Regions from separate parts of the Streptomyces sp. NPDC000410 genome, predicted to be linked through region 2. Evidence: riboswitches for the same ligand, from Rfam matches in the RefSeq annotation. Region 2 holds a riboswitch; the other holds the start of a gene.
What was found. A riboswitch is a leader RNA that binds a small molecule or an ion and turns the genes downstream of it on or off. The one in region 2 is predicted to bind glycine.
Positions count from the first base shown of each region.

Region 1: linked by a shared signal. The riboswitch ahead of gcvT (glycine cleavage system aminomethyltransferase GcvT) and the one ahead of gcvP (aminomethyl-transferring glycine dehydrogenase) in region 2 are both predicted to bind glycine.

Region 1 is NZ_JBEPDM010000028.1:32,530-39,382, reverse strand. Features, by position in the region: gene ABT342_RS24675 (enhanced serine sensitivity protein SseB C-terminal domain-containing protein) at 319-1,113, opposite strand; gene ABT342_RS24670 (enhanced serine sensitivity protein SseB) at 1,278-2,027, opposite strand; gene ABT342_RS24665 (AAA family ATPase) at 2,472-3,131, opposite strand; glycine riboswitch at 3,260-3,382, shown strand; gene gcvT (glycine cleavage system aminomethyltransferase GcvT) at 3,548-4,663, shown strand; gene gcvH (glycine cleavage system protein GcvH) at 4,740-5,117, shown strand; gene glyA (serine hydroxymethyltransferase) at 5,131-6,390, shown strand; gene ABT342_RS24645 (L-serine ammonia-lyase) at 6,569-6,853, shown strand, end outside.
Region 2 is NZ_JBEPDM010000029.1:7,932-14,784, forward strand. Features, by position in the region: gene ABT342_RS24960 (bifunctional nuclease family protein) at 1-16, shown strand, start outside; gene ABT342_RS24965 (MerR family transcriptional regulator) at 201-797, shown strand; gene ABT342_RS24970 (DNA polymerase IV) at 901-2,493, shown strand; gene ABT342_RS24975 (PRC-barrel domain-containing protein) at 2,403-2,786, opposite strand; glycine riboswitch at 2,900-2,997, shown strand; gene gcvP (aminomethyl-transferring glycine dehydrogenase) at 3,175-6,060, shown strand; gene ABT342_RS24985 (DUF5999 family protein) at 6,290-6,490, opposite strand; gene ABT342_RS24990 (hypothetical protein) at 6,795-6,853, opposite strand, start outside.

The DNA.
Region 1 (6,853 bases), on a different contig from region 2:
GGCCAGGAGTCTGAGCGGAGAGATTCGGCCATTTACCGGTCGGTACTGGTCCGTTTCGGACCGGTACGTGTGGAGCGTGTCTCAGTGGCCGGTCAGCTCCGATCGGGGCTGACCATCGGCGCTGATGGGGACTCACCATCGGCGCTGATCGGCGCATATCGGAGCCGGTCAGCGCTGCGGTCGGTACACGCGGGGAGGGCGTGGTCAGTACACGCGCGAGGGGCCGCGGTCAGTACGCGCGGGGGCGCGGTCAGTACGTGTGGGGGCGCGGTCAGTACGTGTGGGGGGGGGCGCGCTCAGTACACGCGGGAGGCGCGGTCAGTACGCGCGAGGAGCCGCGGGAGGGTAGCCGTAACCCGGCTGCGGGGACGGCGCGGCGTGTGCCTCGCGGTCGTAGAAGGGGCGGGCGTTGGCCCGCAGCCACATGGTCACCGGGTCGTACTCGTCGGACATGGCGACGGTGGAGACCGGGAGTCCGTCCGGGACCGCCGCGATCGACTGACGCATCATCGCCCGCACGGCGTCGACGGACTGCGCACCCGTGTCGTAGAGATCGAGGCCGATGGCGAGATAGGGAGCACCGAGCGCCGGCTGCACCCAGGCTCTGCGCAGCGAACGGACGGCCGGGGTGCGGTGCGCGTTCTGCGTCAGGAGGGCGTAGAACTGCGGGATCTCGACGGCCGGTTCGGTCAGCCGCAGCGGTCCGGCGGGCATCCGCTCGAGGCCGGTGGCGATACGGCGCAGATCGAGCCACGGGATGCCGACGCCGCCGCCCGGGGCGTGCGGGTTGAGCCAGATTCCGTAGCGGTCGGGGAAGAGGGCGCGGGCGATGTCCACACCGGTGGCCACTTCATGGGCCCGGGTCCAGCCGGAGGCGGCGAGCTCCTGGGCGGAGGTGACACAGGGGGCGTAGACCTGGCCGTCCACCTCCATGTTTCCGTACTGGGCGTCGGGGGAGCCGGCCTGGCCGTGCCAGAGCAGCATCCAGAGCCGGCCTGCCGACGGGTCGCAGAGCGCGTGGAGCAACGCCTCGTACGCGTCGTAGCGTCCGGGCGTCACCTGGCGCAGCATGTGCTCGACCTGCCCGGCCGCCGCGGTGCCTGACGCGCTCACTGTGGGTCCCGCCCCTCTTCGATCCGCCGATCCATACGCCTGCGCCGCGCCCTGACACACGACGAGCGCGGCGGCCACGTCATCAAACCAGCTTAGGCGGCCTCACTGACACTGCCTTGACGACCCAGGCGTGCCGCCCGGGAGCGCCAGGGGTGCAGGTGGTGCTAGGGGTGCTCGGGGTGCTGACGGGTGTAGAAGGGGCGCACCCGGTTCAGCATCCAGTCGCCGACCGGGTCCTGTGTGACGTCCAGCAGGACCAGGTTGACGGGCCAGCTCACGGGGACCCGGCCGAGCGCCCGGCCCAGGGCGTCCATCGGGGCCGTGCGGTGGTGGCCCTCCCAGTCGGAGAGCTGGACGCCGATGAACAGGGAGGGCGCCTCGCCCTCGACGCTCGCGAGCACCCGGCGGGCGGTCTGGACGATCCCGGTCGACTCGAACTCGCCCGCCGCGGCGGCCAGGAAATCGACCGGCTCCTCCTGCCAGTCCGGCTCGTAGAGCCGCACCCGGCCCCCGGTCGCGGGACCGTCCAGGGGCGTGCGCCCCACCCGGCACAGCTCGGCGACGGCGATCGGCGGCAGCGGTACGCCGACGGCGCCGCCCGGGTTCACGGCGATGCCCAGCTGAGGGGGCAGGCCGCGGGCGAAGTCGATCGCGGGGGCGACGGTGCCGGAGACGGCGTCGCCGACGCACTGGAGGAACTGCTGCTGCGAGCTGAAGACGGGGACGTAGGCGGCGCCGTCGATCTCCATGGTGGGTAGGTCGAGGCTGGGGCTGTCCGGTCCGCCGCCGTTGGGCAGCGGCACCCAGATGTGGCTGCGGCCCAGTACTTCGACCAGCCGGCCGCCGGCGGCGGGGTTGCCGACGGAAGCGGCCAGCACCTCTTCGAGCTCATTGGCCGGCCATGTCGTGTCCACGTCGATCCCTGCTTCCCCGTCCGCCCCTGCCGGGCCACGATGTCCTGCGCCAGCAGGGTACCGGGGGTGGGGGCGCCTGCGGCGGCCACGCGGCGGAGCCGCACATCGATGCTGCTCCCCGCCCGCCCCTACACCCGCAGCGCCCGGCCAGGCTCTTCGCCTGCCGGCCGCCCCGGGCCGACCGCGCCCGCCCGGGGGAGCGCCGGGGGCGCCTGCGGCGGGCCACGCGGCGGAGCCGCACATCGATGCCGCTCCCCTCCCCGCCCCTCCCCGAACTGGGGGCAAGCCCCCAGACCCCCGTACGGCCTCCGGCCGTGTCCTCAAACTCCCCCTACGCCCTGCGGGCGTGGGGGGACCCCCGGCCGGGCTGGGTTTCCCAGCCCCGCCGGCGTTTGAGGCGCGGGGGTTCGGGGGCGGAGCCCCAGCGGGGCCGCGCCGCCGTCCTCACACCACCCCGTCGAAGCCGATCCGGGTCAGGGCCGTCGCCGCCGTCCGGTCCAGGAGGGTCGCGGAGGCGCAGCCGGACGGGAGGCGGCCGCGCTCGGCGTCGTGGACGAGGCGGGAGACCGCGCGGCGGTGGCGGGCGAAGGCGTAGCCGGAGACACCGCGGCCGCGCTCGCGCTGGCCCTCGCGGGCGAGGTCGGGGGTCACGTCCAGCAGGACCAGGTGCAGGGCACGCCCGCGCCGCCGCGCCTCGCGGGCCAGCCAGCGCCGCACCCAGGACTGCGTACCGCAGTCGTGCACGACCACGCTCGCACCGGAGCGCAGGGCGCGCCGCAGCCCCGCGTAGTGCGCGAGGCGGACCAGCGGCCGGTAGACGGCGTACGGCAGGGCGCGGGGCATCCGGCGGTCCCAGCGGTCCCGGGTGTCCTGGGAGTCGATCCCGCCACCCTCCGCGGCCCGCCGGATCAGGGTGGACTTGCCACTGCCGGGCAGCCCGGAGACGACGACCACGTCCCCCTGGCCGAAGATCAGCCGGCGCGGGGCGCGCCGCGACCGGTCGCGCAGATCGCGCACCACGGGCAGGTCTCGCAGCGGCACCGGCGCGGGCACCCCCGCCGGGACCGGATACGCGCCGGACACTCCGGATCGCTGCAACGTCATCGCTCTCCCCCTTGTCGGGTCTTCGGGACCCTGCCCAGGAAGCTTAAAGAAAAGGTAATGACCAACAAGTGATTTGCCGATCGGAGCGCCCGTGCAATGATGTGCCCGCCAACTGCATACCGGCCGTTCGAATCCGCGCGGGAGAGTCCCGGGCACCTCTGGTACCGACTTTCGGTACCTACGAGTGTGCCGGGCGCCGAAGGAGCAAGTCCCTCCCTTGAATCTCTCAGGCCCCGTACCGCGCGGGTGAGGCAGATCTGAAAAGCGGGCCGCCGCCCTGTGGCTGGTGGCTCCACCCAAGGTGCAAGTCGTGGTCATCACGTACGTTCCGTACGTGTGGTCGTGATGAACCTCTCAGGTTTCGATGACAGATGGGGAGGATCGTCCTCGCCAGTCATGCCCTGGGAGCCCCATCCATGAGCACCGCCCCCCGTCTCACCGCCCTCGATGCCCTGCATCGCTCGCTGGGCGCCACGATGACCGACTTCGCCGGCTGGGACATGCCGCTGCGCTACGCCAGTGAGCGCGACGAGCACAACGCCGTACGGACCAAGGCCGGCCTCTTCGACCTCTCCCACATGGGCGAGATCACCGTCACCGGGCCGCAGGCCGCCGCTCTGCTGGACTACGCGCTGGTCGGGAACATCGGCGGGGTCGCCGTCGGCCGCGCCCGCTACACCATGATCTGCCGTGAGGACGGCGGGATCCTCGACGACCTGATCGTCTACCGCCTCGGCGAGGCGGAGTACATGGTCGTCGCCAACGCCTCGAACGCGCAGATCGTCCTCGACGCCCTCACCGAGCGCGCCGGCGGCTTCGACGCCGCCGTGCGCGACGACCGCGACGCGTACGCGCTCATCGCCGTACAGGGCCCCGAGTCCCCCGGCATCCTGAAGTCGCTCACCGACGCCGACCTGGACGGGCTGAAGTACTACGCGGGCCTGCCGGGCACCGTCGCCGGGGTCCCGGCGCTGATCGCCCGTACCGGCTACACGGGTGAGGACGGCTTCGAGCTGTTCGTGGCCCCTGCCGACGCCGAGAAGCTGTGGCAGGCCCTGACGGACGCGGGCAAGGACGCCGGTCTGATCCCCTGCGGCCTGTCCTGCCGCGACACGCTCCGCCTGGAGGCGGGCATGCCGCTGTACGGGCACGAGCTGACCACCGCGCTCACCCCCTTCGACGCGGGCCTCGGCCGGGTCGTGAAGTTCGACAAGGCGGGCGACTTCGTCGGGCGCGAGGCCCTTCGGGCCGCGGCCGAGCGTGCGGAGACGAATCCCCCGCGCAAGCTCGTCGGACTGATCGCCGAGGGCCGCCGGGTCCCGCGCGCCGGAATGCCCGTCGTCTCCGGCGGCCAGGTGATCGGCGAGGTCACCTCCGGCGCCCCGTCGCCGACCCTCGGCAAGCCTCTCGCCATCGCGTACGTGGACGCCGCGCACTCCGCGCCCGGCACCGAGGGCGTCGGCGTGGACATCCGCGGTACGCATGAGCCGTACGAGGTCGTCGCCCTGCCCTTCTACAAGCGCCAGAAGTGACGACCGCGGTCTTCGCCGTCTCACCCTCCAAGACCACGTCCCACAGCACTCCCCCGCGTACAGGAGAATTCTGCTCATGAGCAACCCCCAGCAGCTGCGTTACAGCAAGGAGCACGAGTGGCTGTCGGCCGCCGAGGACGGCGCGTCGACGGTCGGCATCACGGAGCACGCGGCGAACGCCCTCGGCGATGTCGTGTACGTCCAGCTTCCGGCAGTCGGTGACACGGTGACCGCGGGCGAGTCCTGCGGCGAGCTGGAGTCCACCAAGTCGGTCAGTGATCTGTACTCCCCGGTGACCGGTGAGGTCACCGAGATCAACGCCGATGTCGTCGACGACCCGTCGCTGGTGAACTCCGCCCCCTTCGAGGGCGGGTGGCTGTTCAAGGTACGCGTCACGGGCGAGCCGGATGATCTGCTCTCCGCCGACGAGTACACCGCGTTCACCGGCAACTAGGGACCAGACCACCATGTCGCTTCTGAATACCCCTCTCCATGAGCTCGACCCGGACGTCGCCGCCGCCGTCGACGCCGAGCTCCACCGCCAGCAGTCCACCCTGGAAATGATCGCCTCGGAGAACTTCGCTCCGGTCGCGGTCATGGAGGCGCAGGGCTCCGTCCTCACCAACAAGTACGCCGAGGGCTACCCGGGCCGCCGCTACTACGGCGGCTGCGAGCACGTCGATGTCGTCGAGCAGATCGCCATCGACCGCATCAAGGACCTGTTCGGCGCCGAGCACGCCAACGTCCAGCCGCACTCCGGCGCCCAGGCCAACGCCGCCGCGATGTTCGCGCTGCTGAAGCCGGGCGACACGATCATGGGTCTGAACCTCGCCCACGGCGGGCACCTGACCCACGGCATGAAGATCAACTTCTCCGGCAAGCTCTACAACGTGGTCGCGTACCACGTGGACGACGCCACCGGCCAGGTCGACATGGCCGAGGTCGAGCGCCTCGCCAAGGAGTCCAAGCCGAAGCTGATCGTGGCCGGCTGGTCCGCGTACCCCCGCCAGCTGGACTTCGCGGCCTTCCGCCGGATCGCGGACGAGGTCGGCGCGTACCTCATGGTCGACATGGCCCACTTCGCGGGCCTGGTCGCGGCCGGTCTGCACCCGAACCCGGTGCCGCACGCCCATGTCGTGACCACGACCACCCACAAGACGCTGGGCGGCCCGCGCGGCGGTGTGATCCTCTCCACGGCCGAGCTGGCCAAGAAGATCAACTCCGCGGTCTTCCCCGGTCAGCAGGGCGGTCCGCTGGAGCACGTGATCGCGGCCAAGGCCGTCTCCTTCAAGGTCGCGGCCTCCGAGGAGTTCAAGGAGCGCCAGCAGCGCACGCTGGAAGGCGCGAAGATCATCGCCGAGCGGCTGGTCCAGGACGACGTGAAGGAGGTGGGCGTCTCCGTCCTCTCCGGCGGGACGGACGTGCACCTGGTCCTCGTCGACCTGCGCCACTCCGAGCTGGACGGCCAGCAGGCCGAGGACCGCCTCCACGAGGTCGGCATCACGGTCAACCGCAACGCGGTCCCGAACGACCCGCGCCCGCCGATGGTCACCTCGGGTCTGCGCATCGGCACGCCCGCCCTCGCCACCCGTGGCTTCCAGGGCGAGGACTTCCGTGAGGTCGCCGACATCATCGCCGAGGTGCTCAAGCCGTCGTACGACGCCGAGGCCCTCAAGGCGCGCGTGACGGCGCTCGCCGCGAAGTTCCCGCTTTACCCTGGTCTGTAACAGCCTGGTCTGTGACCACCGGGCCGTAACGGTCTGCCGTTAGCAGCCCGAAGCAAAACAAACGGGGCACCGCACACACTTACCGGTGAATGCGGTGCCCCGCAGCACGTACCGCGCGTTCGTTCTTCTGCACGACCCTGGCAGACAACGGCGTCTACCACCCCACAAGGAGTTCCCCGTGGCCATCTCGGTCTTCGACCTGTTCTCGATCGGCATAGGCCCGTCCAGCTCCCACACGGTCGGCCCGATGCGCGCGGCGCGGATGTTCGCCCGCCGCCTCAAGAACGAGGGCCTGCTGGCCCACACCACGGCGGTACGCGCCGAGCTCTACGGTTCACTGGGTGCTACCGGCCACGGCCACGGCACCCCGAAGGCCGTCCTGCTGGGCCTGGAGGGCGACTCCCCCCGTACGGTCGACGTCGAGACGGCCGACGACCAGGTCGAGCGGATCAAGGCCACGAAG
Region 2 (6,853 bases):
CTCCAGCAGCCAGTGACCGTCCCGCTTCGTGGCCCGTCATAGGCGGGTCACGAAGCACATTCGAGTAGCCTTTCCCCGGACCGGGGCACGGAAAACCACTCTCAGGGTGATTATCACTCGGCGTGCCGAGTGTGGCGATCGTTGACGCACCCCGAGTGACTGCCTACCGTCGTGATGGCAGGTCAAGGACGGAGGTCGGCGTGAGACACAGCGGCGACGGTACGGCAGAGGATCCTCTCGGACGCGGTCCCGGGCAGGGCGGGCCGTATCCGCTTCCCATCAGTTCGGCCGACCCCTCGACCGAGACCATCGGCTACCGGGGGCCGACCGCGTGCGCGGCGGCGGGCATCACCTACCGGCAGCTCGACTACTGGGCCCGCACGGGCCTGGTGGAGCCGAGCGTACGCCCCGCGTACGGCTCCGGCACTCAGCGGCTCTACAGCTTCCGGGACGTCGTCGTCCTCAAGATCGTGAAGCGCTTCCTGGACACGGGCGTCGCGCTGCAGAACATCCGGACCGCGGTGCAGCACCTGAGGGCCCGCGGCTTCACGGACCTGGAGCGGATGACGCTGATGAGCGACGGAGCGACGGTCTACGAGTGCTCCTCGCCCGACGAGGTCGTGGATCTGCTCCAGGGCGGCCAGGGTGTCTTCGGGATCGCCGTGGGCGTCGTATGGCGGGACGTCGAGGCGGCCCTCTCTCAGCTGCACGGCGAGCGCGTGGACACCGGTGAGACGCTGGTCGGCCACAATCCGGCCGACGAGCTGGCCAGGCGCCGCCGCGACCGGGCGGTCTGAGCGCCGCGAGCGGGCCGTCCGGGCCGTGCTGCGGCTCCCGGTCGCAAAGACGCTCGTACGCGCGTACGGCCGATTGTCAGTGGCGTAGGGCAGCATCAGGGGTGTGAGACCCGCGCCGACGATTCTGCATCTCGACATGGATGCGTTCTTCGCCGCCGCCGAGCAGGCGGCGAAGCCCAGCCTGCGCGGAAAACCGGTGGTGGTCGGCGGGCTCGGCCCGCGCGGGGTCGTGGCCACGGCCTCGTACGAGGCGAGACGCTTCGGGGTGCACTCGGCGATGCCGATGGGCCAGGCCCGGCGGCTCTGTCCGAACGCGGCGTACCTCGTGCCGAGGTTCTCGCTCTACCGGACGGTGAGCGAGCAGGTGATGGAGCTGCTGGGCCGGCTGTCGCCCCTGGTGGAGCCGCTGAGCCTGGACGAGGCCTTCGTGGACCTGGAGGCCGGGGGCGCGGCCCATGACTCGCCCTCGGCGCGCGAGGCCGGTGAGCGGCTGCGCAGGGACATTCTCGCGGTCACGGGGCTGACCGGTTCGGTCGGCTTGGCGGGTTCGAAAATGCTGGCGAAGATCGCCTCCGAGCAGGCGAAGCCCGACGGCCTCGTGCTCATCGAGCCGGGGACCGAGCGGGAGCTGCTGGGGCCGATGTCGGTGCGGACGCTCCCGGGGGTGGGGCCGGCGACGGGGGAGCATCTGCGACGGGCGGGGATGACCACGGTCGCCGAGCTGGCCGAGGCGGGCGAGGACGAGCTCGTACGGCTGCTCGGGAAGGCGCACGGGGCCTCGCTGTTCCGGATGGCGCTCGGACACGACGACCGGCCCGTGGTGGCCGAGCGCGACGCGAAGTCGGTGTCGGTGGAGGACACCTTCGACGTGGATCTGCACGACCGGGTGCGGATCCGGCTGGAGGTGGAGCGGCTCGCCGACCGGTGTGTGCGGCGGCTGCGCGGGTCGGGGCACTCCGGGCGGACGATCGTGCTGAAGGTGCGCAGGTACGACTTCTCGACGCTGACCCGGTCGGAGACGCTGCGCGGGCCCACGGACGATCCGGCCGTGGTGCGGGAGGCGGCGGCCCGGCTGCTGGAGTCGGTGGACACCACGGGTGGGGTGAGGTTGCTCGGGGTGGGCGTGAGCGGTCTCGCCGACTACACGCAGGAGGATCTGTTCGCGCAGGCGGCGGCGGGAGAGCGCGGTCCCGGGGATGCCGACAGGATCCCGGAGGAGCACGGCCCCGTCCGGGACGAGGCGGAGCCGGTGGAGCAGCAAGCGCCGACCGGGCGGCACTGGGCGGCCGGACACGACGTGCGGCATGCGCGGTACGGGGCGGGCTGGGTGCAGGGCAGCGGGCTCGGGCGGGTCACCGTCCGATTCGAGGAGCCGTGGTCGGCCGTGCCGGGCAGGGTGCGGACCTTCTCGGTCGACGACCCGGACCTGGAGCCGTCGGAGCCGCTGCCGCTGGTCCGTCCGGAGCTGGAAGAGCCGGAAGTGCCGGAAGAGCCGGAAGAGCCGGAAGAGCCGGAAGAGCCGGAAGAGCCGGAAGAGCCGGAAGAGCCGGAAGAGCCGGAAGTGCCGGAAGAGCCGGAAGTGCCGGACGAGGCGGATGAGCGGGATCAGCCGGATCGGTCGGATCGGTCGTCGTCGCCCGGGCGCCGCCCGAAGTCCTGGTCGGCCGCCGGGGGAGCGGGGAGGTCGAGACCGTAGTGGTGGTAGAGCTGGAGTTCCTGTTCGGGCGAGAGGTGCCGGCCGACGCCGAAGTCGGGAGCGTCCTTGATCAAGGCGCGCTCGAAGGGTATGTGGAGGCCGTCGCCCGTGAGTTCGCTGGGCTCCAGCGGCACGAACGCGTCCCGGCTGAACAGCCCGGTGCGTACCGCCGCCCACTCCGGTACCCCCGTCGCGTCGTCCAGATACACCTCGTCGACGGTCCCGATCTTGGTCCCGTTGCGGTCGAACGCCTTGCGGCCGATCAGGCTGCGCGGATCGATATCGGTCTGCACGGTCCCTCCAACTGGTCGCACTGCTCCGTACGTACTACGAAAGTGCACAATTGTGGGGTCGGCCACTCGAGGGCTGAGGCCAAGTCCTCGCTGGTAGGCTGGCAGACGGCTGCTGACCCCGTGCGGGAGAGTCCTCCGGCGAATGTGCCGTAGGCGCCGAAGGAGCAAATCCTCCCCGGAATCTCTCAGGCCCCCGTACCGCACGGAAGAGGTCACTCTGGAAAGCAGGGCGGGCGTCGGACGGCACCCACCCTCACCGACGGTGAAAGCCGGGACGTCAGCGCGCGGACGGACCGGTGAAGCTCTCAGGTTGAGATGACAGAGGGGGAGGCCGTCCGGGCACCCCCCAGGTGCCCCTCGCAGGTCGTATCGACCAGGAGGCCTCCGTATGACCGCCAACCGCACTCCGCTCTCCCAGCTGGAGCGAGGCACCCCCTTCGAGCAGCGCCACATCGGGCCCGACGCCGAGGCCCAGGCCAAGATGCTCGCGCAGGTCGGTTACGGCTCGCTCGACGAGCTGACCGCCGCCGCAGTGCCGGACGTGATCAAGAGCGCCGAGGCGCTCGGACTGCCCGAGGCCCGCACCGAGGCCGAGGTCCTCGCCGAGCTGCGCTCCCTGGCGGACCGCAACAAGGTCCTGGCACCGATGATCGGCCTCGGCTACTACGGCACCTTCACCCCGCCGGTCATCCTGCGCAACGTCATGGAGAACCCGGCCTGGTACACGGCGTACACGCCCTACCAGCCGGAGATCTCGCAGGGCCGTCTCGAGGCGCTGCTCAACTTCCAGACGATGGTCGCCGACCTCACCGGCCTGCCCACCTCCGGCGCCTCGCTGCTCGACGAGGGGACCGCGGCCGCCGAGGCCATGTCCCTGGCCCGGCGGGTCGGCAAGGTGAAGGACGGCGTCTTCCTGGTCGACGCCGACACCCTGCCGCAGACCATCGCCGTGATCGAGACCCGCGCCGAGCCGACCGGAGTGGAGGTCGTCGTCACCGACCTCACCGAGGGCATCCCCGCCGACGTCGCCGAGCGCGGCGTCTTCGGCGTGCTCCTCCAGTACCCGGGCGCCTCCGGAGCCGTCCGCGACCTGAAGCCGCTCATCGAGCAGGCCCATGAGCTCGGCGCCATCGTCACGGTCGCCGCCGACCTGCTGGCGCTGACACTGCTCACCTCGCCCGGTGAGCTGGGCGCGGACATCGCCGTCGGCACCACCCAGCGCTTCGGCGTTCCGATGGGCTTCGGCGGCCCGCACGCCGGCTACATGGCGGTCCAGGCCAAGCACGCCCGCAGCCTGCCCGGCCGGCTCGTCGGCGTGTCCGTCGACGCGGACGGCAACAAGGCCTACCGCCTCGCCCTGCAGACCCGTGAGCAGCACATCCGCCGCGAGAAGGCCACCAGCAACATCTGCACCGCGCAGGTGCTGCTCGCCGTCATGGCCGGGATGTACGCCGTCTACCACGGCCCCGACGGCCTGAGGGTGATCGCGCGCCGCACCCACCGGTACGCCACGATCCTCGCCGAGGGGCTGCGGGCGGGCGGTGTCGAGCTCGTGCACGGCGCGTACTTCGACACGCTGACCGCCCGGGTGCCGGGCAAGGCGTCCGGGGTCGTCGCCGCCGCCCGCGAGAACGGGGTCAACCTGCGCCTCGTCGATGCCGACCACGTCTCCCTCGCCTGCGACGAGACCACGGGCCGCGCCCAGCTGACCGCCGTCTGGGCCGCCTTCGGGGTCGACGCGGACGTCGAGGCGCTCGACGCCGTGGCCGACGACACGCTCCCGGCCGCGCTGCTGCGCACCGACGACTACCTGACGCACCCGGTCTTCCACAGCCACCGCTCCGAGACCGCGATGCTGCGCTACCTGCGCAGGCTCGCCGACCGTGACTACGCGCTGGACCGCGGCATGATCCCGCTCGGCTCCTGCACCATGAAGCTGAACGCGACCACGGAGATGGAGCCGGTCACCTGGCCCGAGTTCGGCCAGATCCACCCGTTCGCCCCCGTCGCGCAGGTGCAGGGCTACCTCACCCTGATCCGCGAGCTGGAGGAACGTCTCTGCGAGGTCACCGGTTACGACCGGGTCTCCATCCAGCCGAACGCCGGCTCGCAGGGCGAGCTGGCCGGACTGCTCGCCGTCCGGGCGTACCACCGGGCCAACGGTGACGAGCAGCGCACCGTCTGCCTCATCCCGTCCTCCGCGCACGGCACCAACGCCGCGAGCGCGGTCATGGCGGGCATGAAGGTCGTCGTCGTCAAGACCGCCGACGACGGAGAGATCGATGTCGAGGACCTGCGCGCCAAGATCGAGCAGCACCGCGACGAGCTGTCGGTGCTCATGATCACGTACCCCTCGACGCACGGTGTGTTCGAGGAGCACGTCGCCGACATCTGCGCGCAGGTGCACGAGGCGGGCGGCCAGGTGTACGTCGACGGTGCCAACCTCAACGCGCTGGTCGGCCTCGCCAAGCCGGGCAAGTTCGGCGGCGACGTCTCGCACCTCAACCTGCACAAGACGTTCTGCATCCCGCACGGCGGCGGTGGCCCCGGCGTCGGCCCGGTCGGCGTCCGCGAGCACCTCGCCCCGTACCTGCCGAACCACCCGCTCCAGCCGACCGCGGGCCCGGAGACGGGCGTGGGCCCGATCTCGGCCGCCCCGTGGGGCTCGGCCGGCATCCTGCCGATCTCCTGGGCGTACGTGCGGCTCATGGGCGGCGAGGGCCTCAAGCGCGCCACCCAGGTCGCCGTGCTCGCGGCGAACTACATCGCCAAGCGCCTGGAGCCGCACTACCCGGTGCTCTACACGGGCCCGGTGGGCCTCGTCGCGCACGAGTGCATCGTGGACCTGCGGCCGCTGTCGAAGGCGACCGGCGTCAGCGTCGACGACATCGCCAAGCGGCTGATCGACTACGGCTTCCACGCCCCGACGATGTCGTTCCCGGTGGCCGGCACGCTGATGATCGAGCCCACCGAGAGCGAGGATCTGGCCGAGATCGACCGCTTCTGCGACACCATGATCGCGATTCGTGCGGAGATCGAGAAGGTCGCCTCGGGCGAGTGGCCAGCCGAGGACAACCCGCTGCGCAACGCCCCGCACACCGCGGCCGCGCTCGGTGGGGACTGGGAGCACCCGTACAGCCGTGAGGAGGCGGTCTTCCCGGCCGGTGTCTCGGCCGCGGACAAGTACTGGCCGCCGGTGCGCCGGATCGACGGTGCCTTCGGCGACCGTAACCTGGTCTGCTCCTGCCCGCCGCTGGACGAGTACGACGGGTGACGTAGGGCTCGGGTGGGGGCGCCTGCGGCGGGCTTTGTCCCCGCCCCGCCCCTTCCCGAAACCGGGGGCTTTGCCCCCGGACCCCTGCCGGGGCTCTGCCCCGGACCCCGCGCGTCAATCGCCGGCGGGGCTGGACGCGAGGGACATACGTCAGGGCCGGTTCGGAGCTTTCTCCGAGCCGGCCCTTTGTTGTCTCCCTGATCCCTCTCCCTGATCCCTTGAGCAGGGCTTATGCAGCCTTGGCCACCTGCAGCGGCGGTCGGTGCGGGGCGATGATCTGCCCGTCCGGGAGCAGCTCACCGGTGTCCTCGAAGAGCAGGACGCCGTTGCACAGCAGGCTCCAACCCTGCTCCGGGTGGGGCGCCACGAGGCGGGCGGCTTCCCGGTCGGGAGAGTCGGCTGTCGGGCAGGGTGGCTGATGCTGGCACATGGGTGGGTTCTTTCGCTGTGATGTGGTGAGAGTCCTGCGGCTCGGCGCTGTGTTCATGGCCGCCCCCGTATCTGTCGGTCCAGTCCCAGTGTTGCCCCACGGGAGTCTTTCCGCAGGGATTTCGCGGCAGCTCCCCTCACCACTTACAGACGTGTCACCCACGCGGGCGGTTCAGCCCAACTGCACTGTCCTTTCGGGTGGTTCGGGGTAGCCGTACCGGGCTAGTCCGGATGGGGCATGGGGGTAGGGGGCATGGCTGTGCCCCGTGACCAGGGGACACGGGGCAGGGGCGCCGGAGGCAGGATCAGGCCGGTGAACCGAGGAGGGGAGCCGGGGTGACGCGCAGCGTCAACACGGGCAGGA